3 regions of the Cobetia sp. Dlab-2-AX genome follow, and region 1 is predicted to be linked to each of the others. Evidence: predicted binding sites of a transcription regulator. Region 1 holds the regulator's gene; each other region holds the start of a gene.
The links. The regulator LexA, encoded in region 1, represses DNA repair genes until DNA is damaged. The targets are predictions, from matches to a motif close to TACTGTNTANNTANACAGTA.

Region 1 (7,696 bases):
GGTGCGCCGTGCCTGGCGCCTGGGTCGTTGTTCGCTCATTCCCTGACCTCCTGGGGATGGGGCAATGTCGCTGGCCTCCCGCCTCGAAAGGCCCGAGACGGGAGGCCAGCGAGGCCGATCAGTCGATGGTGCTGCCGACAGTGACGATCTTCATGGTGTTGGTGCCGCCATGTGCGTTCATCTGATCGCCACGGGTCAGGATCACCAGGTCGCCGCGAGTCGCGATGCCGCGAGCTTCCAGCTCCGCGATGGCGCGGCGGTTGATTTCCGCCGCCGGCAATTCGCTGGAATCGAAGGGCAGTGACACCACGCCACGGTAGAGCGCCATGCGACGCTGGGTCTTCTGGTCCTGTGCCAGGCCGACGATGGGCAGGCCGGAGCGGATGCGTGAGGCGATCAGTGGGGTATAGCCGGATTCCGTCATGCACACGATGGCCACGACACCGGTCAGGTGGTTGGCGGCATACATCGCGGACAGCGCGATGGTCTCGTCGGTCTTGCTGAAGCCTTCGTGGATGCGGTGCTGGGATTCCTGCGCGGCACGCTCACGTTCGGCACCCAGGCAGACCCGGTCCATGGTCTCGATGGTCTCGACCGGGAAGTCGCCGGCAGCGGTCTCGGCCGACAGCATCACGGCGTCGGTGCCGTCGAGCACGGCATTGGCGACGTCGAAGACTTCGGCGCGGGTCGGCAGCGGCGCGCTGATCATGGATTCCATCATCTGGGTGGCCGTGATGACCACGCGGTTGAGGCTGCGCGCGCGGCGAATCATGCGCTTCTGCACACCGATCAGCTGAGCATCGCCAATCTCGACGCCCAGATCGCCACGCGCCACCATCACGCCTTCACTGGCGAGGATGATGCCATCCAGCACGGCGTCGTCGGCGACGGCTTCGGCGCGCTCGACCTTGGCGATCAGACCGATGTCACGACCTTCCTCGCCCAGCAGCTCACGGGCCAGCTGCATGTCGGCGCCGCTGCGCGGGAAGGACACGGCCAGATAGTCGACGCCGATATCGATGGCGGTCTTCAGGTCAGCCTTGTCCTTGTCGGTCAGGGCTTCGGCAGACAGGCCGCCGCCTTGCTTGTTGATGCCCTTGTTGTTGGACAGCTTGCCGCCGACCTTGACGGTGGTGTGGATCTCGTTGCCCTTGAGCTCCTTGACCTCAAGCACCACGCGGCCATCGTCGAGCAGCAGCACGTCGCCCGCGGCCACGTCATCGGCCAGTTCCTGGTAGTCACAGCCGACACGCTCGGCGGTACCTTCATCGCGGCCCAGGCCGACATCGAGGATGAACGGCTGGCCTTCGCTCAGCTTGACGGCGGTATCCTTGAAGCGCGCGATGCGGATCTTCGGACCCTGCAGGTCGCCCAGCACGGCGACGCTGCGGCCCTGGGCGGCGGCGGCCTGGCGTACGGCCTCGGCGCGCATGCGGTGATCTTCGGGGCTACCGTGGGAGAAGTTGAGGCGTACCACATCGACTCCGGCACGAATCATCGCGTCGAGCACACCCGGCTTGTCACTGGCAGGGCCGAGAGTGGCGACAATCTTGGTGCGGCGGATCGGGCCGTTGAACGCGTGCGGCATGAAAGCATACTCCTTGAACACTGGCGTGATGGACTGGCTGAAAACGCAAACCAGGTTGTTGTCATTTTACTACATTGAAGGCTGAAAGGGAGCCTGTCGAGTATCGTCGGCTGTCGTTGTCCATTCTCGTGATCACGATCGGGACTGCAAGGGGTGACGTGAAGTCTGCCGAGCGATTGTTGCGAATACGTTGTCGCGGGTACGCGGACATGGGCTGAGGCCTGAGGGTCTGTCGCACTACGTCATGCGGGGCGGCCCGCCACTTCGACGCCTGACAGCCAGGCGTCGCAGGCTCTACGGCAGCGTCGTGGTGACCGCCCCGTCACGCCAATGTCCGCTGGCTGGCTTTCACTGACAGCCATTCCAGTGCTACCTATATAGTGGCAATACCCTGCTGAGCGAAATTTCCGCTCATCGGCCCAGCGCAGACCCTGTACCGGACCCGTTGACCGCGGTCATGCGCTGGTAACCTATGCTCAAACCCGGCTCGGAGGCCGGATTGCCCGCGACCACATGCCTGACGGCTGTCGATGTCATTCGGCGCATGCTGCATGCTGACGTGGCGGGTGGCAGGGCATGTCTCAAGGCTGTCGTAGAGGCACCCTGTCGAGTCGTCCCGTCGAGGCGTCAGTCTCAACATTGCTGGTCAGCGCTGAAATGCTGGGGTAGGGTAGGCGCATTTTTCGGCTGGGACAAAACCCAGCGCGACGAGTCATTCGCCGGCGCAATCAGCGCTGGCCAGGAGATGCGAGCAACCATGGGCAAGTCACTGGTGATCGTCGAGTCGCCCGCCAAGGCCAAGACCATCAACAAGTATCTCGGCAACGATTTCGTGGTGAAGTCGAGTGTCGGGCACATCCGCGACCTTCCGACCAGCGGGAGCGGCAAGCAGGCCACCGACCCCAAGGAACGTGCCCGTCAGGCGGCGGAGACTCGCAAGATGTCGCCCGAGGCCAAGGCGGCTCACAAGGCACAGAAGGCCAAGATCCAGTTGATCCGCCGCATGGGGGTCGACCCGGAGAATGGCTGGGAGGCGCATTATGAGATCCTGCCTGGCAAGGAGAAGGTTGTCTCCGAACTGACGCGTCTGGCCGAGAAGGCCGACACCATCTATCTCGCGACGGATCTGGACCGCGAAGGTGAGGCGATTGCCTGGCACCTGCGCGAGACCATCGGTGGCGACGATTCGCGTTACAAGCGCGTGGTGTTCAACGAGATCACCAAGAAGGCGATCACGGCAGCCTTCGATGAGCCGGGTGAGCTGAAGATGGACCGCGTGCATGCCCAGCAGGCGCGCCGCTATCTGGATCGCGTCGTGGGTTTCATGGTCTCGCCGCTGCTGTGGGCCAAGGTCGCCCGTGGTCTGTCCGCCGGTCGTGTGCAGTCGGTCGCCGTGCGTCTGATCGTCGAGCGCGAGCGCGAGATCCGCGCCTTCATCCCCGAAGAGTTCTGGGATGTCCACGCCGAGCTGGCCGCCGCCAGTGGTGAGGCGATCCGTTTCGAGCTGGCACGTCAGGATGGCAAGGCCTTCCGTCCGACCAGCGAGAAGGAGACGATGGATCGTATCGCGGCGCTGCGCACGGCCAGACTCGCGATCACCAATCGTGAAGACAAGCCGACACGCTCCAAGCCGAATGCGCCGTTCATTACCTCGACCCTGCAGCAGGCGGCCAGTGGTCGTCTCGGCTTCTCGGTCAAGAAGACCATGATGATGGCCCAGCGTCTCTACGAAGCGGGTTACATCACCTACATGCGTACCGACTCGACCAACCTGTCGGCGGACGCGGTCGCCACGGCGCGTGACTTCATCAGCGAGGAATACGGCAGCAACTACCTTCCTGAAGCGGCCAACGTCTACTCCAGCAAGGAGGGCGCCCAGGAGGCGCACGAGGCGATTCGTCCTTCCGAGGTGACGCGTCGTGCCACCGACCTCGCCGGCATGGAGCGTGATGCCGAGCGTCTGTATGAGCTGATCTGGCGCCAGTTCGTGGCCTGTCAGATGCTGCCGGCCGAATACCTGTCGTCCACGCTGACCATCGAAGTGGATGGCTATGAGCTGCGCGCCAAGGGCCGTGTGCTCAAGTTCGACGGCTACACGCGTGTCATGAAACCGATGGGCAAGAAGGAAGAGGACCAGTCGCTGCCGGATCTTGCCATCGGCGAGACGCTGGATCTGGTCGAGCTGCAGCCGCTGCAGCACTTCACCAAGCCCACGGCGCGTTACACCGAGGCCAGCCTGGTCAAGGAGCTGGAAAAGCGTGGTATCGGTCGTCCGTCCACCTATGCCGCCATCATCTCCACCATCCAGGACCGTGGCTACGTGGCGCTGGAAAACCGTCGCTTCTATGCCGAGAAATTGGGCGACATCGTCACCGATCGCCTCAGTGAGTCCTTCAAGGATTTGATGGACTTCGGCTTCACGGCGCGCATGGAAGACTACCTCGATGAGGTGGCCAACGGCGGGCGCAACTGGCGCGAGCTGCTGGACACCTTCTACGCCGAGTTCAAGGCCGAGCTGGACCACGCCCAGTCCGAAGAGGGCATGCGTCCGAACCAGCCGGTGCCGACGGACATCGCCTGCCCGACCTGCGGGCGTGAGATGCAGATTCGTACCGCCTCGACCGGGGTCTTCCTGGGCTGTTCCGGCTACAACCTGCCGCCCAAGGAGCGCTGCAAGACCACCATCGATCTGCTGCCGGGCGATGAAGCCGTGGCGGCCGATGCCGGTGAAGATGCCGAGACGGATGCGCTGCGCGCCAAGCGTCGCTGCCCGATCTGCGCCACCGCGATGGACAGCTACCTGATCGATGAGCAGCGCAAGCTGCACGTCTGCGGCAATAGCCCGGACTGTGTCGGTCACGAGGTCGAGGAAGGTCAGTTCCGCATCAAGGGCTACGATGGCCCGGTGATCGAGTGCGACAAGTGCGGCTCCGACATGCAGCTCAAGACCGGGCGTTTCGGCAAGTACTTCGGCTGCACCAACGAGAATTGCAAGAACACCCGCAAGCTGCTCAAGTCCGGTGAAGTGGCGCCGCCGAAGATGGACCCGATTCCGATGCCGGAGCTTGCCTGCGTCAAGGTCGAGGACCACTACGTGCTGCGCGATGGCGCCAGTGGTCTGTTCCTGGCGGCCAGCCAGTTCCCCAAGAATCGCGAGACGCGTCCGCCGCTGGTCAAGGAGCTCAAGGCGCACGCCGACGAGTTGCCGGAGAAGTATCACTTCATTCTCGAGGCCCCGGATCAGGACCCGGATGGACGTCCGGCACAGATTCGCTTCTCGCGCAAGGTCAAGGCTCAGTACGTCATGACCGATGAGGAAGGCAAGGCGACCGGCTGGAAGGCGACCTACGACAACGGCCGCTGGGTCGTCGAGGACAAGCGCAAGGGAGCCAAGAGCTGATGAGCCAGCGTGCCCGCACCAATCAGCTGCTGTATCAGGCCGAGTTGCTGCTGGCCCAGTCAGCAGCTTCTGGCGACGATGAGCATGCCGTGGCGCGTCGCATGGCCGGTGAAGAGGGCGCGCTCGCCCTGCTGGAGTTGGCGTTGGCGTCATTGCTGGAAGAGTGTGCCGTGACGGCGCGCTGGCCAGAGGGTAGCTGGCGCGAGCGCCTGGCCACACCGCCGACGCCCATCGCCGAGGTCGAGCAGCTGCGCAGCCTGCTTGAGCGTCCTGACAGCTGGTTGTCTGAGCTGATCGCGGATGTGACCCGTCTGCATGAAGAGGGTGGCGTCGCTCGCCGCGAGGAATCGCGTTCGCGGGGTGATGGTCTGATCATCGCGGCAGCCTCGAGCGCCTCGCTGGCCGAGCGTCTCAGCGCCGCCATCACGGCATTCAAGGCGCTGCTGCCGCAGCTGCGCGAGTCGAGTGTCGAGTGGTAGGTCAAGGCGTTGATCTGGTGCTGCACGCTGGTGGTGACTGGCGCATGGCAATCGGGTGACGTTTCGCCTTCACGGGTGCTAGACTGATTGCATTGTGGCAAGCCCTGCATTCTCCGGTACGACCATGGCTCTGGCTGTGGTCGTACTTTTTTCTGCGTCGCTGATGGCAACGCGGTGACGGGCTTGCCAGCCGTCGCGCTGACGATTACAACGACGCCGGTATCTCGCGAGATGCCGTGCAGGAGGAATGACGTGTCCGATCCCGCCGTACTTGAAATTGTGCAAATGGAAGATGGTGAAGTGATTCTGCGCGCCGCGGAAAGCGAAGGTGAGCCGCTGCTCAGCATTCGCATTTCGGACGAGGCCGCTGATCTGCTGCGTGACAATCGTTTCGAGGTCGCGCGTGAGATGATCGACCACGCCATCACCCGGACTCGCCTCTGGGATGGCGAAGAAGACGAGGACGAGCAGTCGGAAGGCATCGTGCACTGATGCATCGTTCGCGCTTCGCGCACAAAAAACCCGCCTCGAGGCGGGTTTTTTGTGCAATGCGTGCGGCTTTTCCGTTGCTCAGGGCTCTGCGAGAAAAGCTCTGCGAGAAAAGCCCTGATGAAAAAGTGCTGCTGGGCAAGGTTCTGTTGCTCAAGGCGCAGCTGGTCAAGGCCTCAGTGCAGGCCACCATCGCGGATGACGCCTACCCCGAGACCCTCGATCTCCAGGCTGTCCGTGCGCAGGTCGACCTTGATCGGCGAGAAGTCCTCGTTTTCGGCTTCCAGCCATACGTAGTGCCCGTCACGACGGAAGCGCTTGACGGTGACTTCATCTCCCAGGCGTGCCACCACGATCTGCCCGTCACGCACGCTGGTGGTGCGGTGCACGGCCAGCAGGTCGCCTTCCAGAATTCCCACGTCCTTCATCGACACGCCGCGCACACGCAGCAGGTAGTCGGCAGCCGGCGAGAAGTAGTCGCTCGGCAGCGGGCAGTGACGGTCGATATGCTCGCTGGCAAGAATCGGACTGCCGGCGGCCACTTCCCCGATCACCGGCAGACCATCGTTGGCGCTGTCGTCGACGTCAGCCAGCGACGGCACGCGAATGCCGCGTGAGGTGCCCGGCACCATCTCGATGGCGCCCTTGCGCTTGAGGGCGCGCAGATGTTCCTCGGCGGCATTCGGCGAGCGGAAGCCCAGCGCCTGGGCGATTTCGGCCCGCGTCGGCGGGTAGCCAGAGGACTTGATGGTCTTGATGATGAAGTCGAAGACATCCTGCTGGCGCGGAGTAAGCGGCTGGGTCATGGCATTGCCTTTGGCCTGGGCGGCATCTTGAGCTGACGGCACGGGGTGTGCATCCATACAACTGTCATTGTATCCAGTCATGGCAGTCATGCAAGGCATCCTGGCTTGTGTGGAGGTCTCAAAGGGCAGGTAGTCGTCGAGATATCGCCGTCTGCCGACTTGGCTTGTTGATATCCAAGGCAAGCTGTCGCGAGGGCAATCCGGTGTGGCCCTGCGGGGGGCTGTCACCGAGCACGACGAGTCCTTGAATCGGCACGGTCTGCATTGAAGGAATATCAGGCTCAGCTAAACCTCTGGTGTTTGAAACGCGAGAGAATTGTCAGTCATGGCATGGCGCGCTAGAATCAAAGTGTTTCAAACGAATGTTCGCCGATGGCAGTGTTCGGATGTGTCGTACTCACTTGTGTCGTACTCACGTGTGTCGTGATCAAACGAGCCGATATCGTACGTGGCCTTCCGGTGAACCTGCATCACCTCATGAGAGAGTCGCCGCGCGGCGCTTGCGCCGTGACCTACGACTCCAGTCCTCTTCTACCTGACAAGGGTTCCGCCCATGGCCCAGACCGATACCGTTACCCGCATCCTCGATACTGCCGAGGTGCTGTTCGCCGAGCGTGGTTTCGCCGAGACCTCACTGCGCAACATCACCAGCAAGGCCAAGGTCAATCTGGCGGCGGTGAACTACCACTTCGGCTCCAAGAAATCGCTGATCCAGGCGGTCTTCGCGCGCTATCTCGATCCGTTCAGCGAGCGTTTCCACGCGGCACTCGACAGCGTCGAGCAGCAATACGCCGGGCGTCAGGTGCCGCTGGAGGTCCTGCTGGAGGTGATGGCGCGTACCGTGCTGGAGGTGCCGGCCGAGCGCAACAGCCTGCGCACCTTCATGCGCCTGCTCGGGCTTGCCTACACCCAGGGTCAGGGCCACATGCGGCGC
Region 2 (7,696 bases), on a different contig from region 1:
GCCGTTGGCCAGGGTGAAACGCCGCGCAGGTGATATATCGCACAGGTGGTATATAGAAGGTGGCGAGAGCAAAGGAGCAGACATGACAGACAGAATCACGGTCGAGGTGGCCTACGCGCTTCCCGACAAGCAGAAGATCGTCTCGCTGGCGGTCGCCCCCGGCACCACGGCGCGCGAGGCCGTGCGCATGGCACGTCTGGAGCAGCACTTTCCGACGATTGCCGCCGAAGTGTTTCTCGAGGCGGACCTGGGCATCTTCGGCAAGGCGCTGCGCAAGCCCGATGAGCATGTGCTGGACGCCGGGGATCGGGTCGAGGTCTATCGCGCCTTGATCACCGACCCCAAGCTTGCGCGCAAACGGCGCGCCGACAAGGCCGCTCGCGCCGGCCAGTAAGACGAGCTGCCGGCGAGAATCAAAAACAGCGGGGCACCTTGAGAGGTGCCCCGCTGTTTTTCCGGCTTGTCACTGAGTGAAGAGGACAGTGATCAGCGCTCTTCAGGCAGGTCGGCTGCGCCTGCCTTGGATTCAGCACGGTTAGGCTGTGCCGCGCGAGGGTCGATGTCCAGGTCCGGCACGATGACGGTTTCCTGGTCGATGTCGCCACTCTTGTCGATGTTGGAGAGTGAATCGCCTGCGAAGGTCAACGTCACACGCTTGTTGATGATTTCGCCATCCGCTTTCTTGAGGCGATAGACGTAGTCCCAGCTATCCTCACTGAAGGGGGCGGTCAGCAGCGGTGAGCCCATCACGTAGATGACCTGTTCGCGGCTCATGCCCGGCTTCAATTGCTCGACCATTTCCGGCTTGATCAGGTTGCCCTGAGGAAGGTCGCGCTTGTAGACGCTGAAGTAGCTGCACCCGGTGAGCAGCGACAGGGCGCTGCAAAAGGCGACTGTTTTGATCAAGTTTTGCATTTGCCCTGAAGATTCCCTATCGTTTTGCCTTGGCCGATCATACCTGATACATCAAGCGACTGCGAAGAGTACCCCAGCATGGCCGATCAGAACCATGAACTGCGCAAGGCGGGACTCAAGGTAACCCTACCGCGAGTCAAGATCCTGCAGATCCTCGAGAAATCGACGGATCGACACCTGAGTGCCGAGGACGTGTACAAGGCGTTGCTTGAGGCTGGCGAAGATGTCGGTCTGGCGACGGTTTATCGTGTGCTCACCCAGTTTGAAACAGCGGGACTGGTGATGCGCCACAACTTCGATGGCGGTCACGCTGTCTTCGAACTGTCCCAGGAAGAACACCATGACCACATGGTATGTCTGGACAGCGGCGAGATCATAGAGTTCTGTGATCCCGAGATCGAGCGCCGTCAGCGCGAGATCGTCGAGGAGCACGGCTATGAGCTGGTCGAGCATGCGCTAGTGCTCTACGTGCGTCCCAAGGGCGACAAGAGCGATAGCTGACGCGGGTTGCGTCAGGGATGACGTGGTCGGAGAGCCTTCTCCGGCCAGATACACGAACGGCCGCCCCTGAGGGCGGCCGTTCGTGTATCTGGCGTTCATGTTTCCTAAATCCATGACTTCAGCGTTCGTCTTGCCGAGGAGTGTCATTGGACGAATGGACGTCGACGACAGCGCATGAACGGCGACTTTGGCGACAGTGCTCAATGGCGGCTGTCGGCAGCGCCAAGCATCTCGCGGGCATGGGCGAGGGTCTGTTCGGAGAGATGAATGCCGCCCAGCATGCGTGCCAGCTCGCGCACGCGGCCGCTGTCATCCAGCAGCGCCATGTGGGTGCGGGTCGTGTCCTTCTCGGCCTGCTTCTCTATATGCAGGTGCTGATGCGCCTGTGCGGCGACCTGCGGCAGGTGAGTGACGGTCAGCACCTGGCCCTTGTCGCCCAGTCGACGCAGCAGCTGGCCGACGATCTCGGCGGTAGCGCCGGAGATGCCGACATCGACTTCATCGAAGACCAGGCTGGGAATGGTCGAGCGACTGGCGGCCACGACCTGGATCGCCAGCGATACACGCGAGAGCTCGCCGCCTGAGGCGACCTTGGCCAGCGCGCGTGGCGGCTGGCCCGGGTTGGCGCTGATGCGGAAGTGGATACGCTCCATGCCTTCGGGCTGCGGGCGCTCCCGCGCCTCGATGGCGACCTCGAAGGTGGCCTTGCCCATGCCGAGGAAGGCCAGCTGGTCCTGGATGTCGCTGGCCAGTTGCGGGGCGGCAGTGGCGCGTCTGGCGCTCACCTCACTCGCCAGCCCCTTCCAGGCCTCGCGACGCTGAGCCACTTCTTCGCGCAAGGCTTCGATGGCCTCCTCATCGCCACCCAGGCCATCGAGTTCTTCGCGCAGGCGCTGATGAAGGCCATGCAGCTCGTCCGGCATCACATGATGCTTGCGCGCGATCTGATGGATGCGGCTCAGGCGCTCATCGACGAAGGCGAGGCGCTCGGGGTCGAGTTCGGTGACTTCCACGAAGCGGTGCAGCTCACGCGCGGCTTCCTCTATCTGGATGCGCGCTTCCTCGAGCATGCCCAGCGCACTGGCCAGTGAGCCGTGCTCGTTGCCCGGCAGATGCGCCAGGCGGGCCAGGGCCTGGTTGAGGCGAGACAGTGCACCTTCTTCGTCGTGATCACAGCACTCGGCGGCGGACTGCGCCTCGGCCAGAATCTGCTCGGCATTGGCCAGCGTTTCCTGCTCCTGCTCCAGGGCTTCCAGTTCCCCTTCGCATAGCGCCAGTTCATCGAGTTCCTCGACCTGATAGCGCAGCAGCTGGCGGCGCGCACGTACTTCATCGCCATCATTGCTCATGCGCTTGAGACGACGATGCGCCTCCTGCCAGTGACGGAAGTCCTCGCGCAGCTGGGCGGCCTGAGTCTCCAGGCCCGCATATTCGTCGAGCTGACGCAGGTGCGTCTCTTCCTTGAGCAGGGAGTGGTGGGCGTGCTGGGAGTGGATGTCGATCAGGTGCTCGCCCAGCTCGCGAAGGTCGGCGATGGTGCAGGGCGTACCGTTGATCCAGGCCTTTGAGCGGCCGCTGGCGGTGATGACGCGACGCAGCAGGCAGTCGTCGCTGCCCAGTTCGCGCTCATCCAGCCACTGACGGGCGTCGCCAAGCTCACTGATATCGAAACGCGCGATGAGGTCGGCGCGGTCGGCGCCATGGCGCACGCTGCCGGCATCGGCACGCTCGCCCAGACACAGGCCGAGGGCGCCGAGCAGGATGGACTTGCCGGCACCGGTCTCGCCGGTGATGGCGGTCATGCCGCGGCGGAAATCGAGTTCCAGCGTTTCGACGATGGCAAAATCTTGGATGGCGAGTTGCAGCAGCATGACTACCTCCGAGGGGGCTTTGACGTACGCCGTGCTGGGAAACATCAGCGGACCCGGACTCGATGGGCGGGCTACGGTGTCGCCATACAGTATGTTTATACAGTGAGCATGGCTTTTTATACAGCACGTTCGGGTGGCCTTCAATCCATGCCGGGCTCAGTGGGGAGAAAAGCCTGCGGCAAGGCTTGAGAAGCGATGTGCTGTCCCCATATAGAGGCACTGACACTTTCAGTCGGCAGCAATGGCCTGGCCTTGCTGCCTCTCAAGGCAACTCATGGCCTGTCTGTCAGCCCAGTGCGAGTGATGCTTCGCGACAGGCTCAGCAGGCCACGAATCAGGGCAATGGCGCACAGACGTCGGCCCGCAGGAGATCAGCATGGCTCAGGACCCGCAGACCCCGATGGATGAAGAGCTTCAGCGTGCCGCTCGCGATGCCGAGCCGCAGCCGGAAACGCCGGAAGGTGAAGTGATCGACAACGTACTGGATGCCGACGATACCGGCGGCGAAGGCTCTCTGGTGGACAACCCGGAAGCCGAGATGCTGGCCGCCCAGGTCGAAGAGCTTGAGCAGGCCGTCAAGGAAGCCAAGGACCAGGCGCTGCGCGCGGCTGCCGATGCGCAGAACGCGCGCCGTCGTGCCGAGCAGGACGCCGAGAAGGCGCGCAAGTTCGCGCTGGAGAAGTTCGTCAAGGAAATGCTGCCGGTGGTGGATTCCCTCGAGAAGGCGCTGGAATCCATGTCGGGTGACGAAGCGGCCAAGACCCACGTCGAAGGCATCGAGATGACCTTGAAAATGCAGCTGGATGCCCTGAACAAGTCAGGCGTCGAGCAGCTGGATCCGCACGGCGAGCCCTTCGACCCGGAATACCATCAGGCTGTCGCCATGGTGCCGTCCCCGGACGCGGAGCCGAACAGCGTCATCGACGTGATGCAGAAGGGTTACACCCTCAATGGCCGCCTGGTGCGTCCGGCGATGGTGGCAGTCAGCAAGGCCTCCTGAGGCCTGCGCGCTCTCGACGCCCGATAGGCGTTGGATCGCGCCCTGTGGGGGCTCAGGGCGATCCGGCCCGGGAAAATTTGCCCGGCCGGGTCTTGAAACCCTGACACGCGACCCCATCTAGAGAAACAAGTTCAGGTACCGACACAAGGTGCCGACATCCAGACTTATCTTTCAGGCTAGCAATAGATTCGAGGTATACGATTATGGGACGCATCATCGGTATTGACTTGGGTACTACCAACTCCTGTGTGGCAGTGCTCGACGGCGAGAAAACCAAGGTCATCGAAAACGCTGAAGGCGGTCGCACCACACCGTCCATCATCGCTTACACCGACGACAGCGAGATTCTGGTCGGCCAGTCGGCCAAGCGTCAGGCAGTGACCAACCCGGAGAACACTCTCTTCGCGGTCAAGCGCCTGATCGGTCGCAAGTTCAAGGATGATGTGGTTCAGAAAGACATCAAAATGGTGCCGTACAAGATTGTCGAAGCCGACAACGGCGACGCCTGGGTGCAGGTGAAAGACAAGAAGATGGCGCCGCCGCAGATCAGTGCGGAAATCCTCAAGAAGATGAAGAAGACCGCGGAAGACTACCTCGGTGAAGAAGTCACCGAAGCCGTCATCACCGTGCCGGCCTACTTCAACGATTCCCAGCGTCAGGCGACCAAGGACGCCGGCCGCATCGCGGGTCTCGACGTCAAGCGCATCATCAACGAGCCGACTGCCGCAGCCCTCGCCTACGGCATGGACAAGTCCCGTGGTGACAAGACCATCGCGGTCTACGACCTGGGCGGCGGTACCTTCGATATCTCCATCATCGAAGTCGCCGACGTCGACGGTGAGACCCAGTTCGAAGTGCTCGCCACCAACGGCGACACCTTCCTGGGCGGTGAAGATTTCGACATGCACCTGATCAACTACCTGGTTGACCAGTTCAAGGCTGACAGTGGTATCGACCTGTCCGGCGACAACCTCGCCATGCAGCGTCTGAAGGAAGCCGCCGAGAAGGCCAAGATCGAACTGTCCAGCGCTCAGCAGACCGACGTGAACCTGCCGTACATCACGGCTGACAACACTGGTCCGAAGCACCTGAACGTCAAGGTGACTCGTTCCAAGCTCGAGTCTCTGGTCGACGACCTGGTCGCACGCTCCCTGAAGCCGTGCCAGACCGCGCTGTCCGACGCTGGCCTGTCCGCCTCCGAGATCGATGATGTCATCCTGGTCGGTGGTCAGACCCGCATGCCGCTGGTGCAGTCCAAGGTAGCCGAGTTCTTCGGCAAGGAAGCACGCAAGGACGTCAACCCGGATGAAGCGGTCGCTGTCGGTGCCGGTATCCAGGGCGGCGTGCTGGGCGGCGACGTCAAGGACGTGCTGCTGCTGGACGTGACGCCGCTGACCCTCGGTATCGAGACCATGGGTGGCGTGCTGACGCCGCTGATCGAGAAGAACACCACCATCCCGACCAAGAAGTCTCAGGTGTTCTCCACCGCTGAAGACAACCAGGGCGCGGTGACCATCCACGTCCTGCAGGGTGAGCGCAAGCAGGCCGCGCAGAACAAGTCTCTGGGTCGCTTCGACCTGGCCGACATTCCGCCGGCACCGCGTGGTGTGCCGCAGATCGAAGTTTCCTTCGACCTGGATGCCAACGGTATCCTGAACGTGTCCGCCAAGGACAAGGCGACCGGCAAGGAACAGTCCATCGTCATCAAGTCTTCCGGCGGCCTGTCCGACGACGAGATCGAGCAGATGGTGCGCGACGCGGAAGCCAACGCCGACGAAGACAAGAAGTTCGAGGAAATGGTCCAGCTGCGCAATCAGGCCGACGGCATGATTCACGCGACCAAGAAGACCCTGACCGAAGCCGGTGACAAGGCTGAAGCCAGCGAGAAGGAAGCCATCGAGACGGCGATCTCCGAGCTGGAAGAAGCCCTGAAAGGCGACGACAAGGATGCGATCCAGGCCAAGCTGGATGCACTGACCGAAGCGTCCGGCAACCTGGCGCAGAAGCTCTACGCCGAGCAGGGTGCCCAGGGTGAGCAGGCTGCCGACGGTCAGGCTGGCAAGAAGCAGGACGACGACGTGGTTGACGCCGAGTACGAGGAAGTCAACGACGACAAGAAGTCCTGAGGGATTTCTTGAACGACGTCTGATGACAGCGCGGGAGCCTCGTGAAGGCGTCCCGCGTTGTCGTTTGCATCGGTGGCGCCCTGCGCTAGCCGCGAGCCACCGGTGACAACCGGCATTCCAGAACAGACCGGCAGCCTCAGGCTGCCAGCAATCCAGGCGGACCTGATCCATGTCCAAGCGTGATTATTACGAAGTGCTTGGTGTCGAGCGTGGCGCCGACACCAAGGACATCAAGAAGGCGTACCGACGCCTGGCCCAGAAGCATCACCCGGACCGCAACCCGGATGATGAAACCTCGGCCGAGAAGTTCCGGGAAGTCTCTGAAGCCTACGAAGTGCTGTCCGATGCTGACAAGCGCGCCGCCTATGACCAGTTTGGTCATGCCGGTGTCGATGGTCAGGGCGGCGGCGGCTTCGGTGGCGGCGGCTTTGGCGGTGGTGGTGCCGGCGGCTTCGGCGATGTGTTCGGCGATGTCTTCGGTGACATCTTCGGTGGCGGCGGTGGTCGTCGCAACCCGAACGCTCCGCAGCGCGGCAGCGACCTGCGTTACAACCTGGATCTCGATCTGGAATCGGCGGTTGCCGGTACCACGGTCGACATCCGCGTGCCGCGTCTGGCGGCCTGTGACCACTGCGATGGCGATGGTGCTGAGCCGGGTTCCAGCAAGGAAACCTGCCCGACCTGCAACGGCATGGGTAAGGTGCGCATGCAGCAGGGCTTCTTCGCGGTCGAGCAGGCGTGTCCGACCTGCCACGGTCGTGGCGAGAAGATCAGCGTGCCGTGCCGCAAGTGTCACGGCGAAGGCCGCGTCCAGGAATCCAAGACCCTCTCGGTCAAGATTCCGCCGGGCGTCGACACCGGCGACCGCATCCGCCTGAACGGCGAAGGCGAAGGCGGTGTCAACGGCGGGCCGTCAGGCGATCTATATGTGCAGGTCAACCTGCGCGAGCACGAGATCTTCAAGCGCGATGGTCGTCACCTGCAGTGTGAAGTGCCGATCAGCTTCGTCGATGCGGCGCTGGGTGGTGAGCTTAACGTGCCGACCCTCGACGGACGTGTCGTGCTGAAGATTCCGGCCGAGACCCAGACCGGCAAGCTGTTCCGTCTGCGCGGCAAGGGCGTCAAGCCGGTGCGCGGCGGCCCCGCGGGGGACCTGCTGTGCAAGGTGGTCATCGAGACCCCGGTCAGCCTGAATGAAGAGCAGAAGGAGCTGCTGCGTCAGTTCCAGCAGAGCCTTGGTGATACCGGCAAGAGCCATTCGCCGAAGGAGAACAGCTTCTTCG
Region 3 (7,696 bases), on a different contig from region 1:
CGACCAGCGAGACCTTGGCGATGTTGTCATCACCTCGCATCTCACCACCACCGACGGACGGAATCACCGTCTCGGTCAGGATGCGCTGGGTCGCCTTGAAGTCGGTCTTGGCGACGGTGAAGGAGAAGTCAGTGGTATTGCCGTCCGGAGAGACGTTCTGGACGATCATGTCGATTTCGATGTTGGAATCGGCGATCGGGCCCAGGATCTTGGAAGCGACACCCGGGATATCCGGTGTGTTGAGCAGAGTCAGCTTGGCTTCGTTGACATTGAAGGCGATGCCGGAGATCAGCGGTTCTTCCATGTTGTCTTCTTCCTCAGCGACGATCAGGGTACCCGGGCCATCCTCGAAGGAAGACAGCACACGCAGGGGAACATTGTACTTGCCGGCGAATTCCACCGAACGGATCTGCAGAATCTTGGAGCCCAGGCTCGCCATTTCCAGCATTTCCTCGACGGTCACCGTTTCCAGACGACGTGCCTTGGAGCACACGCGCGGGTCAGTGGTATAGACACCATCGACATCGGTGTAGATCTGGCACTCATCCGCCTTCAGTGCGGCAGCCAGGGCGACACCGGTGGTGTCAGAGCCACCACGACCCAGCGTCGTGATGTTGCCCTCTTCATCGACACCCTGGAAGCCTGCCACCACGACCACCTTGCCATCGTCGAGGTCTTCACGCAGGTCATCGGTATCGATGCGCTGGATACGCGCCTTGGTGTGCGCGCTATCGGTGCGGATGCCCACCTGGGCCCCCGTGTAGGAGGTCGCGTCGACGCCGATCTTCTGCAGCGCCATGGCCAGCAGGGAAATGGTGACCTGCTCGCCAGTGGAGACCAGCATGTCCATCTCGCGCGGTGTCGGGTCATCATTGATCTCGCTGGCGAGACCGATCAGTCGGTTGGTCTCGCCACTCATGGCAGAGACGACCACGACAACCTGATGCCCTTCATCGCGGAATCGCTTGACCTTCTCGGCGACGGCCTTGATCCGCTCCACCGAGCCGACCGAAGTGCCTCCGAACTTCTGAACGTATAGCGCCATGTGCGTTTCCGTTATCCGTGTCCGTTTGCGTTGTCCCCACATGAAGCTCATGTGAGCCCAAAAAGAAGCCGGGTCTCCCCAAGAGGAGCCCGGCCTTCATCTTGTACTGTCAGCCCAGCTGGGCGTCTACCCATGATGGCACACCGGCCAGTGCGCCCGGAAGCGAGGCGGCATCACTGCCACCGGCCTGGGCCATGTCAGCACGACCGCCACCCTTGCCACCGACCTGCTCGGCCACGTGGCGTACCAGGTCACCCGCCTTGACGCGCGAGGTCAGGTCGTCGGTGACACCGGCGATCAGGCTGACCTTGTCACCGTCCGCGACGCCGAGCACCAGGATGCCGGAGCCGAGCTTGGACTTGAGGTCATCCATCAGGCCGCGCAGCTCCTTGCCGGAGACGCCCTCGACCTGCTTGGCCAGCACCTTGATGCCTTGGACATTCGCGATGTCGCTGAGCATGTCGCTGGCCGAGGCAGACGCCAGCTTGGCCTTGAGGCGCTCAAGCTCCTTCTCGAGGCCACGGTTGCGCTCCAGCAGGCTGCCAACGCGCTCCTCGACCTGTTCCGGCTTGGCCTTGAGACGCTCACCGAGGCGAGTCAGGGTCGCTTCCTGCGCAAGCAGGAAGTCACGCGCGGCGCGACCGGTGATGGCCTCGATACGACGCACGCCGGACGCGATACCGGTTTCGGCGAGAATGTGCATCTGGCCGATGTCGCCGCTGCGCTTGACGTGAGTTCCGCCGCACAGCTCGATGGAGAAGGCATCCTGACCGATGGTCAGCACGCGGACTTCCTCACCATACTTGGCATCGAAGAGTGCCGCTGCGCCGCGCGCCTTGGCCTCATCGAGGCTCATGAACTCGATGGTGGTCTCGGCGTTGGCGAGAATCTGCGCGTTGACGATGCGCTCGACCTCGGACAGCTGCTCGGCCGTCATCGCCTCAAAGTGGCTGAAGTCGAAGCGCAGACGCTCGGCCGTGACCAGCGAGCCCTTCTGTTGAACGTGCTCACCCAGCACCATACGCAGCGCTTCGTGCAGCAGGTGCGTGGCGGAGTGGTTGCGCACGGAAGCCGCGCGCAGCTCGGCATCGACCTGCGGACGTACCTTGTCACCGACCTTGAGAGCGCCTTCGATCAGCACACCGTGGTGCAGGTGATGGCCGGTCTGCTTCTGGGTATCGCTGACCTGGAAGCGGCCGCCATCCAAATGCAGATAACCTGTGTCACCGGCCTGGCCACCTGACTCGCCGTAGAACGGGGTGGTATCGAGCACCACGATGCCCTTGGTGTCCACCTCGAGCTGCTCGACGGCATTGCCTTCGGCGTCGAACAGCGAGGTGACGGTGGCTTCCCCTTCCAGCTGGTCGTAGCCGGTGAAGACGGTCTCGCCTTCCAGCACCAGGTTGGCGGAGTAGTCGCCGCCGAAGTTGCTGGCGGCACGGGCGCGATCACGCTGTGCTTCCAGGGCCGCCTGGAAACCTGCCTCATCGAGGATCAGCTCGCGCTCACGGCAGATGTCGGCGGTCAGGTCATACGGGAAGCCGTAGGTGTCGTAGAGCTTGAAGATGGTCTCGCCGTCGAGGGTATTGCCCTCGAGGCCAGCGATGGCTTCTTCCAGAAGCTTCATGCCATGTTCCAGCGTACGCGCGAACTGCTCCTCTTCCTTGAGCAGCACCCGTTCGATCTGCTCGCGTGCGGCGCGCAGTTCCGGATAGGCATCGCCCATCTCACTGTCGAGAGCCGCGACCAGCTTGTAGAAGAAGCTGCCACGCGCGCCCAGCTTGTGACCGTGACGCACGGCGCGACGGATGATGCGACGCAGCACGTAGCCACGGCCTTCATTGGAGGGCAGCACGCCATCGGTGATCAGGAAGGCGCACGAGCGGATGTGGTCAGCCACCACGCGCAGTGACGGCGTGGCGATGTTGTCGTGACCGATGATCTCGGCCGCGGCGGCCAGCAGATTCTGGAACAGGTCGATCTCGTAGTTGGAGTGCACGCCCTGCATCACGGCCGCGACACGCTCCAGGCCCATGCCGGTGTCGATGGACGGCTTGGGCAGCGGGTGCAGCGTGCCCTCGGCGTCGCGGTCGAACTGCATGAAGACCAGGTTCCAGATCTCGATGTAGCGATCGCCATCTTCGTCCGGGCTGCCCGGCGGGCCACCGGCGACGTCTTCGCCGTGGTCATAGAAGATCTCGGAGGACGGGCCGCACGGGCCGGTGTCGCCCATCTGCCAGAAGTTGTCCTCGTCGAGACGCGAGAAGCGGTTCTGATCGATGCCGACCTCGTTGAACCAGATGTCACGGGCTTCGTCATCGCTGACGTGCACGGTGACCCACAGCTTCTCCTTCGGCAGGCCGAGTTCTTCGGTCAGAAACTTCCAGGCGAACTGGATGGCTTCGCGCTTGAAGTAGTCGCCGAAGCTGAAGTTGCCCAGCATCTCGAAGAAGGTGTGGTGGCGGGCGGTATAGCCGACGTTATCCAGGTCATTGTGCTTGCCACCGGCGCGCACGCAGCGCTGCGCGGAGGTCGCACGGCTGTAGCCACGCGGGTCACGGCCCAGGAAGACATCCTTGAAGGGCACCATGCCAGCGTTGGTGAACAGCAGGGTCGGGTCATTGTTCGGCACCAGAGAGCTGGTGGGCACGATGGTATGGCCTTGCTTCTCGAAATAGGTCAGGAAGGCGTTTCTGATTTCTGCGCTTTTCATAGAGGTTCCGTAGCGATGTGCGTAAAGACGCTCCGGGGGTCTTCTGCATGACTTCCGCATGGTTTCTGCATGTTCATCCATGTGGGTATGCATGGAGGTGCAATGAAAAGCATGAAAGAAGGCGCCTGCCCCGTGCCGTCGCAAGACGACCTAGTATAACGCCTGTTCGCGCAAGCTAAAGGGGGGGAAATGTCCTGAAGCGCCGGTTTGCGCGCCATGAGAGCCAAACAGTCGCCCGCCAGCTAGCCTTCTTCCCCCTCATCACTCCAGGCGGACTCCATGGCATAGCGCAGCTGCTCATAGTCGAAGCCGCGCTGGAGCAGAAAGCGTTCGCGCCGTGCGCGCTCCTTGTGCCCCTCGCCGGGGCCGGAAAAGCGCCTGGCCAGCGTCTCGCGCGCCAGTTCGAAGAAATCCACCGCCTCGACATGACCGAAGACATCCGGCGTCGGGTCACTGGCGGCACGCATCACGGCATTGAGCGTCTCGTTATCGATACCACGCTGGCGCAGCTCCTGCTGAATACGCCTGGGCCCCTGCCCGCGCAGGACGCGCATCCGCAGGAAGCTGGCGGCAAAGCGCTCATCGGACTGCAGGCCTTCCTCGGCCATGCGCTCCAGCACCTCCTCGATCAGCAGTTCGACCTCATCGCGACTCAAGGCCGCCGGTGCACCCTCCTCGCCCGCAGCTTGCCGTTCTGCCAACTCGTCATCGCTGAGCGCCCGCAGATAGTCACGCTCTCGGAGATAGTCGTGCAGTTCGCGGCGGCTATGTTCGCGGCGCGCCAGACGCGCGATGGCATCATTGCGCGCACGCCGTTGCGGCGTCATCACGCCTGAGTCGAGCGGTTGATACTCAGGCCCGCCCAGTGATGTGCTGTCATCGTGCATGGTCATGCTCCCCGGGTTGAGCAGAAGGGCATAGAGGGAGGTGAACGCAAGGCGCCCGCCTCCGAGTCATCGGGGCGGGCGCCTTGGGACCAGCGCAACGGGGCGTTCTCGACCCGCTGCGCTGACGCCAGCCTGGCGGCCGGCGTACTTGCTCAGGAGCGATCCTCAGTCGAGATCGATATCCAGATCGTCCTCACTCTCGGCGGCCGCGGTTTCCTGCGGCTCTTCCTTGGCTTCCGGTGCTGCCAGCAACTGGGCGCGGATCTGGTTTTCAATCTCCTCCATGATGGCGGGATTGTCTTCCAGGTACTGAGCGGAGTTGGCCTTGCCCTGACCGATCTTGCTGCCCTGATAGCTGTACCAGGCACCTGACTTGCCGACCAGACCGCACTGCACACCCAGGTCGATCACCTCACCGGCGTGGTAGATGCCCTTGCCATAGAGAATCTGGAACTCGGCCTGGCGGAACGGCGGCGCGACCTTGTTCTTGACGACCTTGACGCGGGTCTCGTTGCCGGTGACTTCATCACCGGACTTCACGGAACCGGTACGGCGGATATCCAGACGCACACTGGAGTAGAACTTCAGGGCGTTGCCGCCAGTCGTGGTCTCGGGGCTGCCGAACATCACGCCGATCTTCATGCGGATCTGGTTGATGAACACCACCATGCAGTTGGCGTTCTTGATGTGACCCGTCACCTTGCGCAGTGCCTGGGACATCAGACGCGCCTGCAGGCCAACGTGGGAGTCACCCATCTCGCCTTCAATCTCGGCACGCGGCGTCAGTGCCGCCACGGAGTCGACGATGATGACATCGACGCCGCCGGAGCGCACCAGCATGTCGACGATCTCGAGCGCCTGCTCACCGGTATCGGGCTGGGAGACCAGCATCTCATCCAGGTTGACGCCCAGCTTCTCGGCGTAGGACGGATCCAGCGCGTGCTCGGCATCGATGAAGGCACAGACCTTACCCTGCTTCTGCGCCTGGGCGATGACCGAGAGAGTCAGGGTCGTCTTGCCCGAGGATTCCGGACCATAGATCTCGACCACGCGCCCGAAGGGCAGGCCGCCGATGCCGAGTGCGATATCCAACCCCAGAGAACCGGTGGAAACCGACGGGATGGCCACACGCGGGGCATCGCCCATGCGCATGACGGCGCCCTTGCCGAACTGGCGCTCGATCTGGGACAGCGCCGCGTTCAGCGCCTTGGTACGATTGTCGTCCTTTGCCATGTGGCCTCCTGTCGAACGGCGGAGCCACACGGGCTGCCACCTGGAATAGAGAATTCTGTCACTGAGAGCTGAGCAGACACCGTCAGACTAGCGGCTGAGGTGTCGTGGCAAAACCCTGTATACATGGACAGTATAATGCCGCAAGTTGCGTCGCTCTGCCAGTCCGGTGGTGCGCTTTTTCAGGCAGCACCCTCATCGCGGGGCCTGCACCGGGCTCACGCGTCTTCGGTGCCGACCTGCAAGGCCTCCACGCGCTTGATCAAGCCCTGCAACGCCTCCCGCACGGCGGCGTCACGCACTGCCTGCCGGTCGCCGGAAAAGTGACAGCAGCGTGCCTGCTGGCGCGTCTCGCTCCCCCACGCCAGCCATACGGTGCCGACGGGCTTCTCGTCACTTCCCCCGCCGGGGCCGGCCACGCCGCTGATGGCCACCCCCAGCTCAGCGCCGCTTTCGCGACAGGCGCCCCGCACCATCTCGCACACGACCGCCTCGGAGACGGCGCCGAAAGTTTCAAGCGATGCCTCACTGACCCCCAGCAGGCGCTGCTTGGTGGCATTGGAATAAGTCACGTAGCCCGCATCGAAATAGCGGGAGCTGCCGGCAATCGCAGTGATCGCGGCACTCACGCCGCCCCCGGTGCACGACTCGGCGGTGGTGACGCGCACGCCGCGCGCGATCGCCAGCGCCTGCAACTGCTCAGCCAGAGCATTCGCGCACGCAGCCTCGGGTGTCGTACCAGTCAATTGGCTCACGAACTTTCTCCTCGTGGAGGTCATCAGGTGAAAAGGGCAGCGAGCATGAGACATCACAGGCATTGGAGCCGGCCGCGCCAGTCCGTAGAATATCGCGCATCCCGCATGCCGTGCTCTCGCATGTGTGCTTTTTCCCATTGCAGTGCAGTCAAGGAAGTCCATGGCCATGGCCAAGAACAGCGCGCCCCAGATGACGCCGATGATGACGCAGTACATGAAGATCAAACGCGAGCACCCCGGCGTGCTGCTGTTCTATCGCATGGGCGACTTCTATGAACTGTTTCATGAGGACGCCAAGCGCGCAGCACAACTGCTCGATATCACGTTGACGGCGCGCGGCAGCTCCGGTGGCTCACCGATTCCCATGGCAGGGGTGCCCTATCACAGCGCCGAAGGCTATCTGGCACGCCTGGTCAAGATGGGTGAATCGGTGGCCATCTGCGAGCAGATCGGTGACCCGGCGACCAGCAAGGGGCCTGTCGAGCGCAAGGTGGTGCGAATCGTCACGCCGGGCACCCTGCATGATGAGGCGCTGCTGGATGCCAGCCGCGACAACCTGCTGGTAGCGCTGCACCGCGACGGGGACACCTGGGGCCTGGCGGCACTCGAGCTGTCCTCCGGTCGCTTCAGCGTGCTCGAGGTCAACGGTGATGATGAGCTGCAGGCAGAGATCCAGCGCCTGTCACCTGCCGAGGTCATGGTCGGTGAAAGCCGTACCCTCCCCGCCAGCCTGGCCTCGCGCCCGGGGCTGACGCGTCAGAGCGACTGGCACTTCGATCACGAGACAGCCCTGCGCCTGCTATGCGACCAGTTCGGCGTCCAGGACCTCAACGGCTTCGGCTGCAGCCATCTGACGCGCGCCGTCACGGCTGCCGGTGCCCTGCTCGACTATGCTCGCGATACCCAGCGCACCGGGCTGCCCCATGTGACCGCACTGGCGGTCGAAAGCCGCGATGACTCGGTGGTGATCGATGCCGCCAGCCGTCGCAACCTCGAGATCGACACCAACCTGGGCGGCACCAGCGACAACACGCTGGCCAACGTACTGGATGTCACCGCGACCGCG

Region 2: a site for LexA is predicted at 3,373-3,392, ahead of recN (DNA repair protein RecN). Genes of this name have one in related genera too.
Region 3: a site for LexA is predicted at 5,992-6,011, ahead of recA (recombinase RecA). Genes of this name have one in related genera too.

The regions. Positions count from the first base shown of each region.
Region 1 is NZ_JAMXRV010000003.1:285,894-293,589, forward strand. It holds gene NH396_RS06930 (methylglyoxal synthase) at 1-39, opposite strand, end outside; gene pyk (pyruvate kinase) at 119-1,588, opposite strand; gene topA (type I DNA topoisomerase) at 2,346-4,988, shown strand; gene NH396_RS06945 (DUF6586 family protein) at 4,988-5,467, shown strand; gene NH396_RS06950 (hypothetical protein) at 5,720-5,959, shown strand; gene lexA (transcriptional repressor LexA) at 6,133-6,762, opposite strand; gene NH396_RS06960 (TetR/AcrR family transcriptional regulator) at 7,316-7,696, shown strand, end outside.
Region 2 is NZ_JAMXRV010000005.1:49,642-57,337, reverse strand. It holds gene NH396_RS09860 (RnfH family protein) at 83-394, shown strand; gene bamE (outer membrane protein assembly factor BamE) at 487-915, opposite strand; gene fur (ferric iron uptake transcriptional regulator) at 994-1,416, shown strand; gene recN (DNA repair protein RecN) at 1,617-3,287, opposite strand; gene grpE (nucleotide exchange factor GrpE) at 3,664-4,287, shown strand; gene dnaK (molecular chaperone DnaK) at 4,491-6,413, shown strand; gene dnaJ (molecular chaperone DnaJ) at 6,583-7,696, shown strand, end outside.
Region 3 is NZ_JAMXRV010000007.1:80,374-88,069, forward strand. It holds gene NH396_RS12585 (aspartate kinase) at 1-1,045, opposite strand, end outside; gene alaS (alanine--tRNA ligase) at 1,155-3,758, opposite strand; gene NH396_RS12595 (regulatory protein RecX) at 4,001-4,585, opposite strand; gene recA (recombinase RecA) at 4,811-5,878, opposite strand; gene NH396_RS12605 (CinA family protein) at 6,094-6,582, opposite strand; gene mutS (DNA mismatch repair protein MutS) at 6,797-7,696, shown strand, end outside.